Regions from separate parts of the Subdoligranulum sp. APC924/74 genome, predicted to be linked through region 2. Evidence: riboswitches for the same ligand, from Rfam matches in the RefSeq annotation. Region 2 holds a riboswitch; the other holds the start of a gene.
What was found. A riboswitch is a leader RNA that binds a small molecule or an ion and turns the genes downstream of it on or off. The one in region 2 is predicted to bind thiamine pyrophosphate.
Positions count from the first base shown of each region.

Region 1: linked by a shared signal. The riboswitch ahead of thiE (thiamine phosphate synthase) and the one ahead of thiT (energy-coupled thiamine transporter ThiT) in region 2 are both predicted to bind thiamine pyrophosphate.

Region 1 is NZ_PSQF01000098.1:635-8,677, reverse strand. Features, by position in the region: gene C4885_RS14005 (DUF1643 domain-containing protein) at 1-348, shown strand, start outside; gene C4885_RS14000 (pyridoxal phosphate-dependent aminotransferase) at 627-1,805, shown strand; gene thiM (hydroxyethylthiazole kinase) at 2,040-2,816, opposite strand; gene thiW (energy coupling factor transporter S component ThiW) at 2,833-3,351, opposite strand; TPP riboswitch at 3,657-3,758, opposite strand; TPP riboswitch at 3,825-3,928, shown strand; gene thiE (thiamine phosphate synthase) at 3,994-4,626, shown strand; gene thiD (bifunctional hydroxymethylpyrimidine kinase/phosphomethylpyrimidine kinase) at 4,763-5,575, shown strand; gene cytX (putative hydroxymethylpyrimidine transporter CytX) at 5,572-6,747, shown strand; gene C4885_RS16550 (hypothetical protein) at 6,957-7,274, opposite strand; gene C4885_RS13970 (nucleoid-associated protein) at 7,410-8,043, shown strand, end outside.
Region 2 is NZ_PSQF01000079.1:900-12,098, reverse strand. Features, by position in the region: gene C4885_RS13075 (DUF3810 domain-containing protein) at 1-461, opposite strand, end outside; gene C4885_RS13070 (1,4-alpha-glucan branching enzyme) at 957-2,669, shown strand; TPP riboswitch at 2,716-2,830, shown strand; gene thiT (energy-coupled thiamine transporter ThiT) at 2,916-3,479, shown strand; gene C4885_RS13055 (PTS transporter subunit EIIC) at 4,081-5,565, shown strand; gene C4885_RS13050 (PTS transporter subunit EIIB) at 5,782-6,264, shown strand; gene nagB (glucosamine-6-phosphate deaminase) at 6,444-7,175, shown strand; gene nagA (N-acetylglucosamine-6-phosphate deacetylase) at 7,225-8,361, shown strand; gene C4885_RS13035 (low specificity L-threonine aldolase) at 8,725-9,777, shown strand; gene C4885_RS13030 (methionine ABC transporter permease) at 10,238-10,945, opposite strand; gene C4885_RS13025 (methionine ABC transporter ATP-binding protein) at 10,938-11,199, opposite strand, start outside.

The DNA.
Region 1 (8,043 bases), on a different contig from region 2:
TTGATGTTCAACGTGTACGCCCAGCGCGCCACCCGCCCCGATGATATGGAGCATGCGCTGAACCCCGCCCTGCACGCGGAAAACCGCAAGGCGTTCCGGTACCTGCTGTCTTTGTCGGACCAGCCTGCCGTGTGGGCGGCGTGGGGGAACATCATCCTGAAACGGGATTACCTGATGGACTGTATGCAGGATTTTGCCGCCGACGGCAAAGCGGCAGGCGCAAAGTGGTACACGGCAGGCCCGCTGTTAAAATCCGGCCAGCCGCACCACCCGCTGTACTTAAAAAAGGATACGCAGCTGCTGGACTTTGATATTGATGCCTATTTGTGCGCTCAGCGTGCAAAGTGAGATAGAGCAATACCAGATGATTCCCGCTGTATCGGCGCTTAGGGCAATACCGCATAATTCTAAGTGCCGATACGGCGAGCGAGGTGCGGCAGATGCTAAGCCAAAAGCGCAGATAATACTGGATGTCTTATCGAGCATTTTGGCAACGCAGATGCCGTGCCGCAGCCGCCGAAGTGGTGCTTAAGCCGTCAGGCGGGAATTATGCGGTATTGCCTTAGAATGATTTGGTATTGCCGGATAGAGGATAACCCCAGGCTTGGGAGAGGAGATAGAAAATCATGGCATTTGAAGTGGAATTTTCAAAACGGCTGGACCTGTTCGGCGCGGAAATTTTTGCCGCCCTGAATGATAAAAAGGTGGCCCTGGAAGCACAGGGCAAAAAGTTGTACAATCTTTCGGTCGGTACCCCGGACTTTGAGCCGATGCCGCACATCAAGCAGGCATTGTGCGATGCCGCCATGGTGAGCGAAAACTGGAAGTATTCCCTGCGGGACCTGCCGGAACTGCTGAATACCGTGTGCGCTTATTACAAGCGCCGCTTTGATGTGGACGGCATAACCCCGGACCAGATCATGAGCTTTAACGGCAGCCAGGACGGCATGGGCCACATGGGCCTTGCCCTGCTGAACGACGGCGATGTGGTGCTGCTGCCGGACCCCTGCTACCCGGTGTTCATTACCGGCGTCAAGCTGGGCGGCGGTGTGCCGTACTACTATCATCTGACCAAAGAGCATAACTTCCTGCCCAATGTGAAGGAGATCCCCGACGATGTGGCTGATAAGGCCAAGATGATGATCGTATCCCTGCCGGCCAACCCGGTGGGCAGCGTGGGCAGCCCGGAGCTGTACCAGGAAATCGTGGATTTCTGCAATGCACATAAGATTCTGCTCATCCATGATAACGCCTACAGCGATATCATCTTTGATGGTGCCGTGGGCCACAGCATCTTCAACATTCCCGGCGCCGAGACCTGCGCAGTCGAGTTCTTCTCCCTGAGCAAGAGCTTCAACGTGACCGGCGCGCGCATCAGCTTTTTGGTGGGCCGCCGCGATGTGATTGCCGCATGCAAGAAGCTGCACACCCAGATCGATTTCGGCAAGTTCATCCCGGAGCAGAAAGCCGCCATTGCCGCTATGACAGGCCCGCTGGAGCCCATCAAGGCCCAGTGTGCCGAATACCAGCGCCGCCGCGACGCCCTGTGCGGGGGCTTCCGCTCCATCGGCTGGGATGTGCCGGACAGCCATGGCTCCATGTTCGTCTGGGCACCGGTCCCGCAGGGGCACGGCACCAGCATGGAGTTCTGCATGGAAATGATTGAAAAAGCCGGCGTGATCTGCACCCCCGGCTCCAGCTTTGGTCCGTCCGGTGAAGGCTACGTCCGTTTTGCCCTGACCCTGCCGGTGGAAAAAATCACCGAAGCCGTCCAGGCTGTCAAGAACAGCGGCCTGATTGGGTAAAGCAGGCAAACGGGGAAGTAATACATAAAATATAGAGCAATATAGAGCAAGGCCCGATACCGTGCGGTGAGATTCACCCCGGTATCGGGCCTTGCTGATTTTTGTTTGTGTTAGGGCAGGGGAGCAGCGGGGTCAGTGACCCCGCCCCTACAAAGAAGGCAATGGTTTTATCAGTCACTAGCAGGGTACGGGGGGAAAAAACGCACTTGTACAACTAAGTTGCCACCATAAAAATTATTCCCCGGCAAATACTTCATCCGTCATGCTGCCCGCCGCGTCAAACAGCGCCACGCGGAAGCTGCCCGCCCCGGCGGCATGGTCCTCAGCCTGCTCGGCGCAGGATTTCCAGAACCGTGCGGCCTGCACGGCAGCGGTAAAGGCATCCCCCGGCTGTACGGCGGCAAACGCCCCACACAAAACGGAAAGCATACACCCGGCCCCCGTCACGGTGCGCATCCGGTCGCTGCCGCCGCGCACGGTGCAGAGCTGCTGACCATCGGCAATCAGGTCCTCGGTGCCGGAAAGCAGCACCACACACCCCAGCTTTTGCGCCAACGCTGCGGCCAGCCCGGCGGGCGCTTTGGGGGCGGTCAGACTGTCTACCCCGTGCTCGCTGCCGCCAAGGCCCAGCAGGGCGGCGGCCTCCCCGGCGTTCACCCGCACAATGGCGGGCTGCACCTGCTGCAAAAGGCTCTGGATGTTTGCCAGCCGCCAGGGGCTTGCGCCCACGCCCACCGGGTCCAGCACGACAGGGATGCTGCGGCGGTTTGCCGTGGCACCGGCGGTGCGGGCGGCGGTGAACTTGGCTTCGTCCGGGGTGCCGGTGTTCAGCACAACGGCGCTGGCCAAAGCGGCAATGTCGGCCATTTCCTGCGGGGCCTGGGCCATGATGGGGCTTGCCCCGATGGCTAGCGCCAGGTTGGCGCAGTCGTTGGCAGAAACAATGTTGGAAATGCAGTGCAGAAGCGGGTGCTGCGCCCGGATGGCAGCCAGCGGTGCGGATACGGACATAAATACAAACCTCGTGTTACTTGTTCAGGGCGTTCTGCATGGATTTCAGGGTGCCGTTCTTTTCCAGTGCAAACAGGATGATGCCGGCAATGATGGAACCACCCACGGTGGAAACCAGGAACGGCACAATGTAGGCATAGAACGCAATGTCACCGGCGGCCTTGCCCATAAACAAGATGGCAACCGGCCATGCCAGCAAACCGCCGATGATGCCGGTGCCGAACACCTCACCAATCAAAGTGGGCAGAAGCTTGTGGGTTTTGTGGTAGACAATGCCGCACAGCAAAGCGCCGCACATGCTGCCGGGGAACGCCATCAGGCTGCCAAGGCCCAGCAGGTTGCGCAGCAGGCTGGCCACAAATGCGGCACCAACGCCGTACCAGGGCCCCAGCAGAACGGCGCACAGTACATTGACCATGTGCTGCACCGGCGCGCACTTGCTGCCAAATACAGGGAAAGAAAACATGCTGCCAACAACAGCAACGGCACACAGAACACCGGCCAGAGCCAGCTTTTTGGTATTGGACTTTTTCATATCGAGTACTCCTTTTTCAATATAACAAAAAAGCGGAAGGCTGCCGCAGGCATCTGCCGTCAGCCGCCTTGTACGGGCGCAGCGGGCAAACACTTCTCCCCGCTGTTCGGTCGAAGCTTGCTGGCTTCCTCTCACGCCGGAACACGGCTTCCCATCGCTGAATCACAAAGCTCCGGGCGCTCCCCCGCAGCTTCGGGCACAATGCCTGTTTTCCTTCCTTTCCCCTAAGGCGGCCCAACGGGTCGGCCCTGATATGATACAAAAAAGCAGGGGCCCAACGCGGAGCCCCTGCAAAAAAGACAAAACAAAACAGTTGAAAGTCTTCCTACGGTGGCATGGTCCACATCAGGTATTAAGGGTCGAAGCAGCGCTTCCTCTCAGCCAAAAAGGCTCCCCTGATTTCGTTACCCATCATAAACACTTACGGGAATTTTGTCAAGGTCTTGTTTTTATCCGCAAAAAGGGGTATGATAGTACCCGTTATGGGGAGCCACTATGGCTGAGAGGGAACAATCGGTTCCGACCCGATGAACCTGATGTGGGTAATGCCAACGTAGGGAGAATGCAACATTCGTGTACAAAACGGGTGCGCCTTTTTCCGGCGCGCCCGTTTTTGTTTTGCCTTTTTTGGAGGTTTTGTTTATGAAAGTTCTGCCGCAGCAGCTGCGCCTGTACGCTGTGACCGACCGCACCTGGCTGAACGGCCGCCGCCTTGCCGATGTAGTGGCCCAGGCCATTGACGGCGGGGCAACCTTTGTGCAGCTGCGGGAAAAATGCCTGGACGAACACGACCTGCTGGCCGAAGCCGAGGAACTGTCCGCCCTGTGCCACTTCCGTCATGTGCCGTTTGTGATTGATGATAATGTCGAGATTGCTTTGGCAGCCGGGGCGGACGGCGTGCATGTGGGCCAGAGCGATATGGCCGCTAAGCGCGCCCGCGCCCTGCTGGGGTCGGATAAGATTTTGGGCGTATCGGCCCATAACGCTGCCGAAGCGCTGGCCGCCCAGGCCGACGGCGCGGACTACCTTGGCTGCGGCGCGGCCTTTGTGACCGGCACCAAGCTGGACGCCCACCCTGTTACTGCTGAAACCATGCGCGCGGTAACGGCGGCGGTCAACATCCCCGTTGTAGCCATCGGCGGCATTGACGCCGCCAACCTGCTGCAGCTGCAGGGCAGGGGGCTGGCCGGTGTGGCCGTTGTCAGCGCCATTTTTGCCCAGGCCGACCCCTGCGCTGCCAGCCGGGAACTGTACCGCCTGGCCGGGCAGTTATAATATGACCTTGCAGCTTTGGGGTGTTCGATACATCCTATCGCTGTTGGTGCGCTGTGCATTGGGGGCACCACCTTGCACGGCGGATATTTTTACCTGATGCTGAACCACGCCCGATACGGGCAACAGGAGGAAAAACATGAGAACAGCATTGACAATCGCTGGCAGTGACTCCAGCGGCGGCGCCGGAATTCAGGCCGACATCAAAACCATGACGATGAACGGCGTGTTTGCCATGAGCGCCATCACCGCCCTGACCGCCCAGAACACCACTGGGGTGACCGGCATCCTGAATTCAACGCCGGAATTTTTAGCGCAGCAGCTGGATGCCGTGTTTACGGATATCTACCCGGATGCTGTCAAGATCGGTATGGTCAGCTCTCAGGAGCTGATCCGCGTGATCGCCCAAAAGCTGCGGCAGTACGGCGCAAAGCATATCGTGGTGGACCCCGTGATGGTGGCAACCTCCGGCGCAGCCCTGCTGGAACCGGACGCAGTTACCGCGCTGGAAACTGAGCTTTTGCCCCTGGCGGAAGTCATTACCCCCAACATCCCCGAAGCGGAGATCCTGTGCGGCCACAGCATTAAGACGGCTGCCGATATGGAAAACGCCGCTAAAGAGATCAGCCAGAAATTTGGCTGCAATGTGCTGTGCAAGGGCGGGCATAACCTGAACGATGCCAACGACCTGCTGGTGCTGACCGATGGCAGCGCCGCCTGGTTCAACGGCCAGCGCATTGATAACCCCAACACCCACGGCACCGGCTGCACCCTGTCCAGCGCCATTGCCTCCAACCTGGCAAAGGGCTATGATCTGGAAACCGCTGTGCGCCGCGCCAAGGCGTATATTTCCGGCGCATTGGCCGCCATGCTGGACCTGGGCCATGGCTCCGGCCCCATGAACCACGCCTTTGCATTGGATAACGAGTGGAGCAAGGAGGCCGAAGCATGAAAAAGACTTCTGTATTCCAAAACAGCCTGATCTGGTTCGGCGCTGGTGTTTCCATTGCTGAGATCCTGACCGGCACTTACTTTGCCCCCCTCGGCATGGCCAAGGGCTTTGCCGCAATCCTGCTGGGCCATCTGATCGGCTGCACCATGATGTTCTTTGCCGGTCTCATCGGCGGGCGCACCGGGCTTTCCGCCATGGAAACCTCCAAGCTCAGCTTTGGCAAAAAAGGCAGCCTGTGGTTTGCCGCCCTCAACGTGCTGCAGCTGGTCGGCTGGACAGCCATCATGATTTATGACGGCGCGCTGGCGGCAAACGGCATTGCCGGTGTGGGTGCCTGGCTGTGGTGCCTTGTTATCGGCGCATTGATCCTGGTCTGGATTCTGATCGGCCTGACCGACTTGGGCCGCATCAACCAGGTGGTTATGGTGTTGCTGTTCGTGCTGACCCTTGTCATGTGCAAGGTCATCTTCTTTGGCGGCAACGGTATCATGACCGCGCAGGATGATTCCCTCAGCTTTGGCGCTGCCGTGGAGCTGGCCGTTGCCATGCCGCTGTCCTGGCTGCCGCTCATCAGCGATTACACCCGCGAAGCCGAAAAGCCCTTTGCCGCTACCCTGGCCAGCACTGTTACTTACGGTGTTGTTTCCTGCTGGATGTACCTCATTGGCATGGGCGCTGCCATCTATACCGGCCAGAGCGATATCGCCCAGATCCTGCTGCAGGCTGGCCTTGGAGTGGTCGGCCTGCTGATCGTGGTGTTCTCTACCGTCACCACCACCTTCCTGGATGCTTGGAGCGCCGGTATCTCTGCCGAGACCATCGCCCCCAAGTTCAAGGGCAAGCAGGTCGCTTTGATCGTGACCGTCATTGGCACCGTGGGCGCGATTATTTTCCCCATGGATGATATCACCGATTTCCTGTACCTCATCGGCTCTGTGTTTGCCCCGATGATCGCCGTGCAGATTGCCGATGCTTTTATCCTGCATTCGGATGTTTCCGCCAAGGAGCTTTCCGCTTCCCGCATGATCATCTGGCTGGTGGGCTTTGTGATCTACCGCATCTTGATGAACATTGACTTTGTGCTGGGCAATACCCTGCCGGATATGCTCATCACCATGTTCATCACCGTGGTGTGGGGGCTGTGCGTGGAAAAGAACAAGAGCAAGGCATAAAATAAGAAATCCCCATAAAATGCAAAAGCAGAGCTGTCAAAAGCTCTGCTTTTTTCGTATACACGCCAAATGGTATTTTATCCCTGTAGGGCGGGATGCCCTCATCCCGCCGCAGAGAAACCTTGCCGATTGTGATAAAAGCCGCAAATGATTTGTAGGGGACGATGCTAGCATCGTCCCGCTGCCGGGCCTTGCCGCAAACCCTGCACTCAATAAATCGCTTCCTCCCTCCAATGTGCCAGGCGGTGCACCGTTTCGTCATCCTCCACCCAGCCCTCCACGGGGCTGGCGGCGGCGTTGGGGGCGTAACTCTGCATCACGCCGGGGCTGCGCCCGGCCAGGTATTCCCGCGCGTTTTTCTGGCGGGCGGGCACCGGCGGCTGGCCGCAGCAGTCCGGCTTGGCGGGCTCGGCCTGCTTGGGTGTGTGGGCGGGCTGTTTGCGCAGGTCAATAATGCTGTTGGCGGTGTTCTGCTGCGTTTGGCCGCGGGCGGTGCCATCCGCCTGATGGGTGATACGGGTACTCATTCTGCATCCCTTCTTTCTACCCATCATGATTCCCGCCGCTATGGTCCCTTATGCGGGAAGGCAAAAATTGCCCTGTCCAACTTCGGCAAAATATGCTATACTGATAGTCCAATTCAAACCAAAGGAGCTGCCCCCATGGATGTCAAAATCAATCAGGTCATTTTACATATTCTGGATGCCGGCGCATCGGAACCGGTGCTTTCGGACCGGCCGATGGAGCTGGATGCTGACCTTTATGAATATTTTTCCGTCTGCATTGAAAAGGCATTTGCCAGCGATGACAGCAAAAACTGCCGCTTTCTGCCGGATTCCCCCTTTTTGCAGGAGATGCAGCACAACGATGACTTTATTGACCTTTCGCGCCGTATTGCGGGTGTGATTTTTGAACAGCTGCTGCAATATCAGGGCATCCCCTCCGGTGACCTGGCCGTGGTGGACTGCGCTGCGGATGGTGTGCCGTTTTATGCGGTGCTTAAACTGAACTACCGCCCCGGCTTTACCCATGTAACCAACGTGATGGGCAACGGCCAGTGCAGCACCATTGCGCCGCAGCGCACCCTGCTGCCTGGCAACAGCAAGGCGGACGAAGCCGCGCTGATCGACCGCGCCAACCTGACCATTCGCCTGATTGAAAAAAAGGTGGCGCTGGACGATAAAAAAGACTTTTACCTTTCCACAAAAGTGTTTGCCTGCACCCAGGCCATGCCGGAAAAGGCCAAGCTGAAAGCCGTATGCGAAACCGCTGTGGCCGCCGTGCAGCAGGCCTACC
Region 2 (11,199 bases):
AACCACACGGTGGTGGCGGCCAGCTGTTCCACGCTCAGGGCCGGGGCCTGCATGTTGGCCTGCGCGGCAAAGCTGGGTGCATAATACTGGGTGCCCCACAAAGCGCACACCCCGGCATAGATCCACACCGCCGCGGTGCCCACATGCAGCACCCAGGCGGCAAAGCCTGCCTGTTTGCGGTGCATAGCCCGCACAATGCGCTGCACCAGCCGAACCAGGCAGATCAGAATGGCCGCCGTGGCAGCCAGCTCACAAAAGCTGAAGGGTAGCGGCTCCACCAGCGCAGAAGCAAACCGCTTGACCGGCATGGAAACATACTCCACCCACCACTGCATGGCCGCGGCACTGCGGCGTGCGGCCCAGAACACACCCAGCGCCGCCGCCCCGCCGCCCAGCAGGGCCAGCCCGGCTTTGTGGGCGCGGCCAAATGCACGCACGGCGGCTGATACTTTTTTCTGCATCTTGTTTTCCCCTATTTATCGCAACTTTTATCTCATAATTTTTCTAAGGTGTATCTGGTGTATCTGAAAACAAAGAAAATGACGGATATTTCGCAAACACAAGCAGGATGTAAGGCAAAGAGCCGCAGGAATCCTTTGTGGATTTCAAGACCTTTTAAGGCAATACCGCATAATTCTAAGTGCCGATACGGCGAGCGAGGTGCGGCAGATGCTAAGCCAAAAGCGCAGATAATACTGGATGTATTATCGAGCATTTTGGCAACGCAGATGCCGTTCCGCAGCCGCCGGAGCGGTGCTTAAGCCGTAAGGCGGGAATTATGCGGTACTGCCTTAACACAAAATCCCGCCATATTTGTAGAAATAGACGATATTTTCGACGTTTCAGACACACCATTTTATTATACGGGCCGCCCCCTGTTTGCGCAAGGGCCGTGCCTATGTTATAATAAGTTTATTTAACACACGTTCAATTTTGCAGGGTAAGGGGGCAGAGCGATGCGGCCGGATGTGGAAGAGTTTTTCTGCGGCATCAGCTTTGACGCTTACCGCCTGCTGGGTTCCCACCCGGCGGGGCCGGGGCGCGGCTGGCTGTTTACCCTGTGGGCGCCGCACGCCCGCCGCGTGCAGCTGCTGGGTGACTGGAACGGCTGGGATCTCTATTCCGCCGCCGAGCTCACCTTTTGTGAGGACGGCCTGTGGCGCGGGCGGGTGCCCCAGGCGCAGCTTGGGCAGCTGTACAAGTATAACATTCAGGGGCCGGACGGCAGCTGGCAGCTGCGGGCAGACCCGTTTGCCTTTGCGTTTGAAGCTCTGCCCGGCACGGCTTCCCGCCTGGCGGAGCCGAATTACCCGTTCGCCGCTCCCTTGCTGCGCGGTGCCCGCCGGGATGCTCCCGTTCTGATTTACGAACTGCACGCCGCCAGCTGGCACCGCCATTGGGACGGCCGCTATTACACCGGGCCGGAGCTGGCAAAAAGTCTGGTACCCTATCTTGTGGAGCACCACTACACCCATGTGGAGTTTTTGCCGCTGGCAGAATACCCGTTTGACGGCAGCTGGGGCTACCAGGGGTGCGGGTATTTTGCCCCCACCCAGCGCATTGGCGGGTTTGCAGGCTTTGCCGCGCTGGTGGATGCCCTGCACGCCGCAGGCATTGCCGTGCTGATGGATTTTGTGCCGGTCCATTTTGCGCCGGATGCCGACCGCCTGGCCTGTTTTGACGGTGCGCCTTTATTTGAATCCGGCCCCAGCGACTGGGGCAGCCTGAACTTTGATCTGGCCAGCCCGCCGGTGCGCAGCTTTCTGCTCAGTTCGGCGGCGTTCTGGCTGCAGGTGTGCCGGTGCGACGGCCTGCGGGTGGATGCCATCGGCAACGCGCTGTACCACTGCCCCAACGGCTGGCAGGCAGCAGAGTTTTTCAAAACGCTGACAGCCGGGCTGCACGCGCGGTTCCCCGGCTGCATGCTGGTGGCAGAGGACAGCGCCGGTTCCATGAACGCCACCTCCGATACCGCCAGCGGCGGGCTGGGCTTTGACTATGTGTGGGAGATCGGCTGGACACAGGATACGCTGGCCTATTTTGCCGCGCCGTTCGGCGGGCGCAGCGCTCTGTTCCGGCAGTTGTGCGGCAGCTTTGGCCCCTTTGGCACGGTGCAGGGCATCAACGCGCTGAGCCACGATGAAAACCACCCCGCCAGCATTTTCACCCGCCTGTATGGCAATGTAGAAGAAAAGCTGGCCCAGATGCGGCTGCTGCTGTTATTACAGGCCGCCCGCCCCGGCAAAAGCCTGCTGTTTGCGGGGGTGGAGTTCGGCCAGCCGGATGCCTTTACCGATGGCCGGGAGCCGAACTGGGCTATGCTGGCGGACGCCGGGCACCGCGCCCTGGCTGATTACAGTAAGGCGCTGAATGCTTTCTGCCTGGCACACCCGGCGCTGTATGCGCCCCAAAGCTTTGCCTGGACCGCGCAGGATGCAAGCACCGGCGTGCTGGGCTTTACGTTGCAGGCCGGCTGTGAAACACTTTTGTGCGCCCTGAACACCGGCACACAGGCTGTACAGGGGTTTGGGCTAAAGCCGGGCTGGGGCAGCTGTGCCCTGCCGCTGTTTGCCGCGGGCTGGGTGGATAATGCTCCCCGCCCCATTGCCAACGGATGGCTGGCGCTGGACCTTGCACCGTTAAGCGGCGGAATTTGGCAGATCGAGTAGTTTTCCGCCTTGACAAATCGGCATTTCCTGCTATACTGGGAACCGGACATAAGAACAGGGGCGCTGGAGGGCATCTCCGGCTGAGATCAAAGCAACTGTGTTTTGAGCACCCTATACCTGATCCGGGTAATGCCGGCGTAGGAAGTTTTGCTGTGGTTATATACTGCTCACAACGCTTTTGGCGCCCGCTGTACCTGCGGGCGCTTTTCTTGTTTTTATGTACTATTTTTCAGGAGTGGTATGTATATGTCATCCTCTTACACCAAAACGCGCATTATGGTAGAATGCGCCCTGATGATTGCGCTGGGCACCATCCTGGCCAACATCAAAATCTATGAGCTGCCCAACGGCGGCTCCATCACGCTGTTCAGCATGGTGCCGTTCATTCTGGTATCCTTCCGCCACGGGGTCAAGTGGGGCCTGTTCACCGGCTTTGTGAACAGCCTGCTGCAGATGCTGCTGGGCTTTTATGCGCCCCCGGCGCCCGGCCTGCTGCCTTTGGTGGGCATGATCCTGCTGGATTATGTGCTGGCCTTCTCCTTTCTGGGGCTTGCCTGCGTGTTTGCCAAGCCGTTCAAAAACAAGCTGGTCGGCGTGGCCGTGGGCTCCGCCGCCGTGTGCGTGCTGCGTTTCCTGTGCAGCTTTTTGTCCGGCGTGCTGATCTGGGGCAACCTGAGCGATGGTCTGCCCGCGTGGATCTACAGCCTGACTTACAACGGCTCCTACATGCTGCCGGAAGGTATTATGACCACCATTGCCGTGGTGCTGCTGTACAAGGCTGCGCCCCAGCTGTTCAGCGCCAACAACTGATTTTGCCATTTTCAACTCCGTTTGCCTGGGGTGCCGTTTTTACGGCGTCCCAGGATTTTTTATTTCCTTTTTTCTTGATTTGCCCGTACCTGCTGCACAAAAGTTTTACCATGGCAGACATCACATTTTCCGCCCCGCCCGCCAGCCGCACCGCACGTTTTTTGCCCTGCACCAGCAGCTGCCCGTTTCAGCTGCTAACTATTACAGAAATGCGTTTTTGTACAGTTTTTTCAAATGTATTTTTGTTGCAATATTTTAGCAAAAAACGCTCACTTTATGTTATCTTTATCTATCTCTTTGTTTCGTTAAAGCGCCGGGGCACCTGTCTTTCTTTCAAGTTTCGGTCAAAATGCGTTATATTTTTAGCAATATAACCAAAGTCACCTTTGTTTTTTCGGCATTGTGCTATTTTGACAAAATACATTTGCAATTTATTGAAAATATGTTAAAATAGATTTAACAGATTGTTACACCGCAAACAATGTTCCTATTTACCACTGCATGAACGGGAATTTTGCTAACCAGAGCGGTTTTGCAATCCCCACCGGGGGCATTAGCTTCACCCCGGCAAAATACGTCCGTATTAGGAGGAATGTATCTTATGATGAAATGGCTGCAAAAGCTCGGCAAGGCGTTGATGCTGCCCGTTGCCGCGCTGCCCGTCTGTGGTATTCTGATGGGTATTGGCTACGCTCTGGCTCCCGCCGTTATGGGTGCTGAAGGTCCTACTACCGGTGCTGCTTACACGGTCGGCTTCCTGCTGGTCAAGGCTGGCGGCGCTCTGATCGATAACATGGCTTGGCTGTTCGCCATCGGCGCAGCTGTCGGCCTGGCAGACGACCATGACGGCACCGCTGGTCTGGCTGGTCTGGTCAGCTTTTTGATGATGCAGCAGCTGCTCAGCCCCGGTGTTGTGGGCACCATCCGCGCTGCTGTTGGTTCCACCCTGGAAGAAGGCACCGTTGATTACATTGCTTTCAGCAAGATCGCCGGCAACTCCTTCATCGGCATCCTGGCTGCTGTCATCGGCGCCACCTGCTACAACAAGTTCAAGAGCACCAAGCTGCCTGACTGGCTGGCATTCTTCAGCGGCAAGCGCAGCGTTGCTATCATGACCGCTTTGGTTTCCATCGTGACTTCTGTTATCCTGCTGTTCGTCTGGCCCGTTATCTTCGGCATTCTGGTTGCTCTGGGCAACGGCATTGCCGGCTTGAGCGGCATCGGCGCAGGTATCTATGCTTTCCTGAACCGTCTGCTCATCCCCACCGGCCTGCACCACGCTTTGAACAACGTGTTCTGGTTTGACACCATCGGCCTGGGCGACCTGAAACACTTCTGGGCTGGCGAGACCAGTGCTGACGTGGGCTGGGACCTTGGCATGTACATGTCCGGCTTCTTCCCCTGCATGATGTTCGGTATCCCCGGCGCTGCACTGGCTATGGTCCGCACCGCAAAGAACAAGAAGGCTGCTATCGGTCTGGTTGTTTCCGCCGCTATCTGCGCTTTCGTCTGCGGCGTTACCGAGCCGTTTGAGTTCGGCTTCATGTTCCTGTGCTTCCCCCTGTATGTTGTTTATGCTGCTCTGTACGGCATTTTCACCATCATCACCTACTACTCCGGTTTCCGCGCTGGCTTCTGCTTCTCCGCAGGCGCAACGGACCTGGTTTTCTCCGCTTCCCTGCCCGCAGCTGCCAAGACTTGGATGATCATTCCTCTGGGCATTGCCGCTTTTCTTGTGTTCTACTTTGTCTTCTACTTCGCTATCACCAAGTTTGACCTCAAGACCCCCGGCCGTGAGGACGACGATGTGGAAGAAAGCGAAAAGAACATCAAGCTTTCCAACAACAACTACACTGCGATTGCTACCGGTGTTCTGGCTGCTGTCGGCGGCAAGGAGAACATTACCGGTGCTGACTACTGCGCAACCCGCCTGCGCCTTGAAGTGAAAGATTCTTCCGCTGTGAATGAAAAGGCTGTCAAGGCTGCCGGTGCTGCCGGTGTCATCCGCCCGTCCAAGACTTCCTGCCAGGTTGTCATCGGGCCTCAGGTTCAGTTCGTGTTCGATGAACTGAAGAAGATGCTGTAATTTAAGTAACAGCAAGGGCAAGGGTTCTGGTTCCTTTGTTCCACGCCGCAGGCTGGCCGCCATGGCCCTGCCTGCGGCTTTTTTGTTTTGGTGGGCAAAAGCTGGCGTTTAACTCTTTCTTTTCTTGCTTGATTATGTTAAAATCAGAACTATAAATGCCTCCTGCGGGTTTGCCGCAGCGGCAAAAATACACTACCCAAGGAGGTACTTTGTAACATGAACTCATTCCAACGCATCTGCCGGTCGCCTGCTTTTTTGGTGCTGGCCCTGATTTTGTGCGCCGCCGTGATTGCCGGCGGCGTTGCCCTTGCCCCCGCCGCCCCCAAGGTTTGGATCGTGATCCCCGTGCTGCTGGCTGTGGCCGCGGTTATCTGCTTCTTTGTGGCGCGCTCCACCAGCAAGGCCGCGCTGCAAAAAAAGAAAGAGGCGGAAAACGAGGGTGTGGTAAAAGCCGACCTTGACCATGCCGGCATTGCCGCCAACATTCTGGCTGCGCTGGGCGGTAAGGCCAATGTGCAAAAAGCCAGCTGCTGCGCCACACGGCTGCGCTTCCAGCTGAAAGACGGTGCTAAGGTGGACGAAAAGGCACTCAAATCCGCCGGAGCTTCCGGTGTGATCCGCTCCACCCCCACGGCCTGCCAGGTCATTCTTGGCACGCAGGTCCGCTTTGTTTACGAAGAACTGCAAAAGCTGCTGTAAGGCAGCGTTCCCCATCCTGGTTCCGGCTTCCGGAGCCAGGATTTTTTGTTATATTTTCCTAAAATATTTCTTTGTTTTTTCTCTCTTTTTTCTACAATCTCTAGTTTCTTTGTGGTGTTTGTGCTATACTATAGGTAATGGCTGTCCGCGCACAAAAAAAGAATAAGGAGATGTTCCCCATGAAAATTATTCGTGCAAAAGATTATTATGATATGTCCCGCAAAGCGGCCAATATCATCTCGGCACAGGTCATCATGAAGCCCAACTGCGTGCTGGGCCTGGCAACCGGCGGCACCCCCGTTGGCACCTACAAACAGCTGGTTGAATGGTACAACAAGGGCGACCTTGATTTTGCGGAAGTAAACACCGTCAACCTGGACGAATACCGCGGTCTGCCCCGCGAGCATCCCGAAAGCTACTGGTCCTTCATGCACCGTAACCTGTTTGACCTGGTCAACATCCGCCCCGAAGCCATCCATATGCCTGCCGGCACCAACATGGATGCTGCTGCCGAGTGCTCCCACTATGATGAAATCATCCAGCATCTGGGCGGCGTGGATCTGCAGCTGCTGGGCATTGGCCACGATGGCCACATTGGCTTTAACGAGCCGGGTGCCGCTTTTGAGCTTGGCACCCACTGTGTCCACCTGACCAAAGAGACCATTGAGGCCAACAAGCGCTTCTTTGACAACAACGAAGATCTGGTCCCGAAAGAAGCCTACACCATGGGCATCAAAACCATCATGCAGGCCCGCAAGGTTCTGATGGTTGCCAACGGCGTTGGCAAGGCTGACATCATTAAGAAAGCTTTCTTCGGCCCCGTCACGCCGGAAGTTCCCGCTTCCATCCTGCAGATGCACCCGGATTTCACCCTGGTGCTGGATGCCGAAGCTGCTTCCAAGCTGGACTAAGCGTATCGCTCAAGCCCTTACTGCATAACTGATAAGAGGAAATTTCTCAATGATTATCAAAAATGCAAAAATTTATACGCCGGAACATACCTTCAAAACAGGGGATCTGACCATCCGGGATGGCCGCATTGCCTTTGGTGCGCCCCCGCTGGAGGGCGAGGAAGTTCTGGATGCCAACGGTGCCTATGCTCTGCCCGGTTTGGTGGATATTCATTTCCACGGTGCTGTCGGGCATGATTTCTGCGATGCCGATGAAGCCGGCTTGCAGGCCATTGCCGATTTTGAGGCCAGCAAAGGCGTGTTGGCCATCTGCCCCGCCACCATGACGTTCAGCGAGGAGATTTTGAACGGCATTATGGATGTGGCCGCCGCCCACAAGAACGGTCAGGGTGCTGACTTGGTCGGCATCAACATGGAAGGCCCTTACATCAGCCCCAAAAAGATCGGCGCACAGAACCCCAAGTATGTGCAGGGGGCCGATGCCGCCATGTTCCGCCGGCTGCAGGCACGCAGCGGCGGGTTGATCAAGCTGGTGGACGTTGCCCCGGAAGAACCCGGCAATCTGGATTTTATCCGTGACTGCCACAACGAGGTGTGCATCTCGATTGCCCACACCTGCACGGATTATGATACCGCCAAGGCTGCGTTTGCCGCCGGTGCCAGCCACATGACCCACCTGTATAACGCCATGCCCGGCATCACCCACCGCGCCCCCGGCCCCATTATTGCCGCGCTGGAAGACGGTGCCGATGTGGAGCTGATCACCGATAATGTTCACATTCACCCCGCTGTGGTGCGCTTTACCTTTAACACCTTCGGGGATGACCATGTGATCCTGATTGCGGACAGCATGATGGCCTGCGGGCTGCCGGACGGCGCTTATAGCCTGGGCGGCCAGGCCGTTACGGTGCGCGGCCCCCGCGCCACCCTGACCGAACACCCCGATACCATCGCCGGCAGCGCTACCTGCCTGTATGACTGCATGCGCCGTGCTGTGTGCGAGATGGGCGTTCCGCTGGAAAGCGCGGTGCGCGCCGCGACCGAAAACCCGGCCCGGAGCATTGGCGTTGATGCTGATTATGGCTCTTTGGCCGCCGGGCGCTATGGCAACGTGGTTCTGGCCGATGATGACCTGAACATCCTTGCCGTGGTGCAAAAGGGCAAAGTTATCCACGATAACCGCTGAACTTGTTGAAAATCCGGGCGCTTGCCAAAAAGCGTCCGGATTTTTTGTTTTGCTCCCTGTACGCCGCTGCTGCGGCTTTTCTGCACAGTGCTTTCTTTAGGCAACACCGCACAATTCCCGCCTTGCGGCTTAAGCACCGCTCCGGCAGCTGCGGCACGGCATCTGCGTTGCCAAAATGCTCGATAAGACATCCAGTATTATCTGCGCTTTTGGCTTAGCATCTGCCGCACCTCGCTCGCCGTATCGGCACTTAGAATGATGCGGTATTGCCTTTACAAAAAACGGTACAGACTTTATAATGGATAAGTATGCTGTCGGGTACTCTGCCCGCAGCGAACGGTTAAAACGGAAAGGAGCGATCTTATGATCCGCTTTGAATGTGATTATGGCGAGGGTGCCGCCCAGCCGGTGCTGGACCTGCTGCAAAAGACCAATCTGGAACAGACCCCCGGTTACGGCATGGACGATTACTGCGATCAGGCCCGCGGCCTGATCCGTAAGCTGTGCGATGCCCCGGATGCCGGAGTCCACTTTTTTGTGGGTGCCACCCAGGCCAACTTTACCGTGGTGGATGCCCTGTTAAAACCCTGGCAGGGCGTGCTGTGTGCCGACAGCGGGCATATCAATGTACATGAAACCGGCGCGGTGGAAGCCACCGGCCACAAGTGCCTTGCCCTGCCCAGCGTGCAGGGCAAAATTACCGCCCAGCAGGTGAGGGATGCTTATGATGCTCACTGGGCCGATGCCAGCCACGAGCACATTGCCCAGCCCGGCATGGTGTATATCTCCAACCCCACTGAGGACGGCACCCTGTACACCAAGGAGGAGCTGACCGACCTTTCCGCCACCTGCTATGACTGCGGCCTGTACCTGTTTGTGGATGGTGCCCGCATGGCTTACGGCCTTGCCAGCGAAGCCAATGATCTGAACCTGCAGGATTATGCCAACCTGTGCGATGTGTTCTACCTGGGTGGAACCAAGTGCGGTGCGCTGTTTGGCGAAGCTGTTGTCATCAATAACCCCGATCTGGACCAGGATTTCCGCTACGCCATCAAGCAGCACGGCGCCATGCTGGCCAAGGGCCGCCTGCTGGGGCTGCAATTCCTTGCCCTGCTGAACGGCGAGGACGGCACCGGTTCCAGCCCCTATTACACTATGGCCGCTAAGGCGGACCGCCAGGCCATGCGCATCCGCGCTGCGTTTGAAGCAAAGGGATGCGCCATGCTGTTTGATTCCCCCACCAACCAGCAGTTCCCCATCCTGCCCAACAGCTGGTACAATGCCCTGAGCGAAAAGTACGCCATGACCCTGACCGCCAAGCCGGACGCCGAGCACACTGCCGTGCGGTTCTGCACCAGCTGGGCCACCCGTGACGAGGACGTAGACGCCCTGTTGGCGGATATTGCCAGTCTGTGATGATAAAGTATATTCTGAAATAATAAACGATGCGCCCTTTGCGTTGGGCAGGCTGCGAAGCCTTGGCCGCTGCAAAGGGCGCATGTTTTTTTTCGTAACAAATTGGAAAGGAAGGAGAAGGAGGAGAAATGTATGTAAAGCCGGTTGCCCGGCATTGTTGGTTGTCTGGCCTTCGCCGGCGGCCGCTGCGATTGCTGCGGGCGTCTGGCATGGCGAAGGACGCAGTGGATGTTTTAAAACGTCGTTTACGTTTTTGTTTCTCTCTTTCGAGTACACTGTTATTATACGGGCAGATTATGGAAACCTCGTTAAAGAGTTCTGAACGATTTGGTAAGATTTGGTGAACAAATTTTGAATAAGCAAAAGCGATGCCAATAAGCCCAAAAGCACACAAAAAGCGGCTGGCCGTGCAGGTGATTTTGTCTGCACGGCCAGCCGTTTCGCTTTTTATCGTTTTATTTTAGCCTTTGGTTTTCTGCACGCGCTTGTCGCACCTGGTGGCCAGGCGGGTGCCAATGCTTTGCAGCACCTGCACCAGCACAACCAGCAGCGCAGTTGCAAAAATTTCCAGCACCAGGTTATAGCGGTAGTAGCCATAGTTGATGGCAACCTTGCCCAGGCCGCCGCCGCCGATCACACCTGCCATAGCGCCATAGCCCAGAATGGTTGTGGCAGCAATGGTTGCGTTGGCAATCAGGCTGGGCATGCTTTCTGGGATCAGCACCTTGGTGATGATCTGCAGCGGGGTTGCCCCCATGCTCTGGGCTGCTTCCACCACGCCGGAATCCACCTCACGGATGCTGGTTTCCACCAGACGGGACACAAACGGGAAGGATGCAATGACCAGCGGCACAATGGATGCCACCGTGCCAATAGAAGTGCCCACGATCAAGCGGGACAGCGGAATGACAATGATCATCAAGATCAAGAACGGCACACTGCGCAGCAGGTTGATTACGCCGTTCAGCAACCGCATGACCCAGCGGGGCAGCGGACGCACACCACCGGGCTCACCCGTTACCAGCAACACACCAAGCGGCAGGCCGATGACCAGTGCAAACAGGGTGGACACCACGGTAGAGTAAAAAGTATCCCAGGTTTCTGCCGGGATGGAAGGCAGAACATCCAAAAAAGTCTGCCAGTCCTTCGATGCAAAAAATTCAGCCATTGCTGCCCACCTCCTCGTAGGTAATGCCGGGATAATTCTTGATGTAATCCAGCGCCTTGGCAGCGCCTTCGCCTTCCGGCAGGGCCAGCAGCATGCTGCCCAGCGTCTGGCCGTTTACCACGCGGGTGTCCGCTGCCACAATCGAAACCAGCGCCCCGCACTCAATGGCAAGGCTGGCCACCAGCGGCTTATCGGTCGTCTGGGTGCCGTTAAAGGCAACACGCACCATTTTGCGGCCGGGCAGCAGCTCGCGC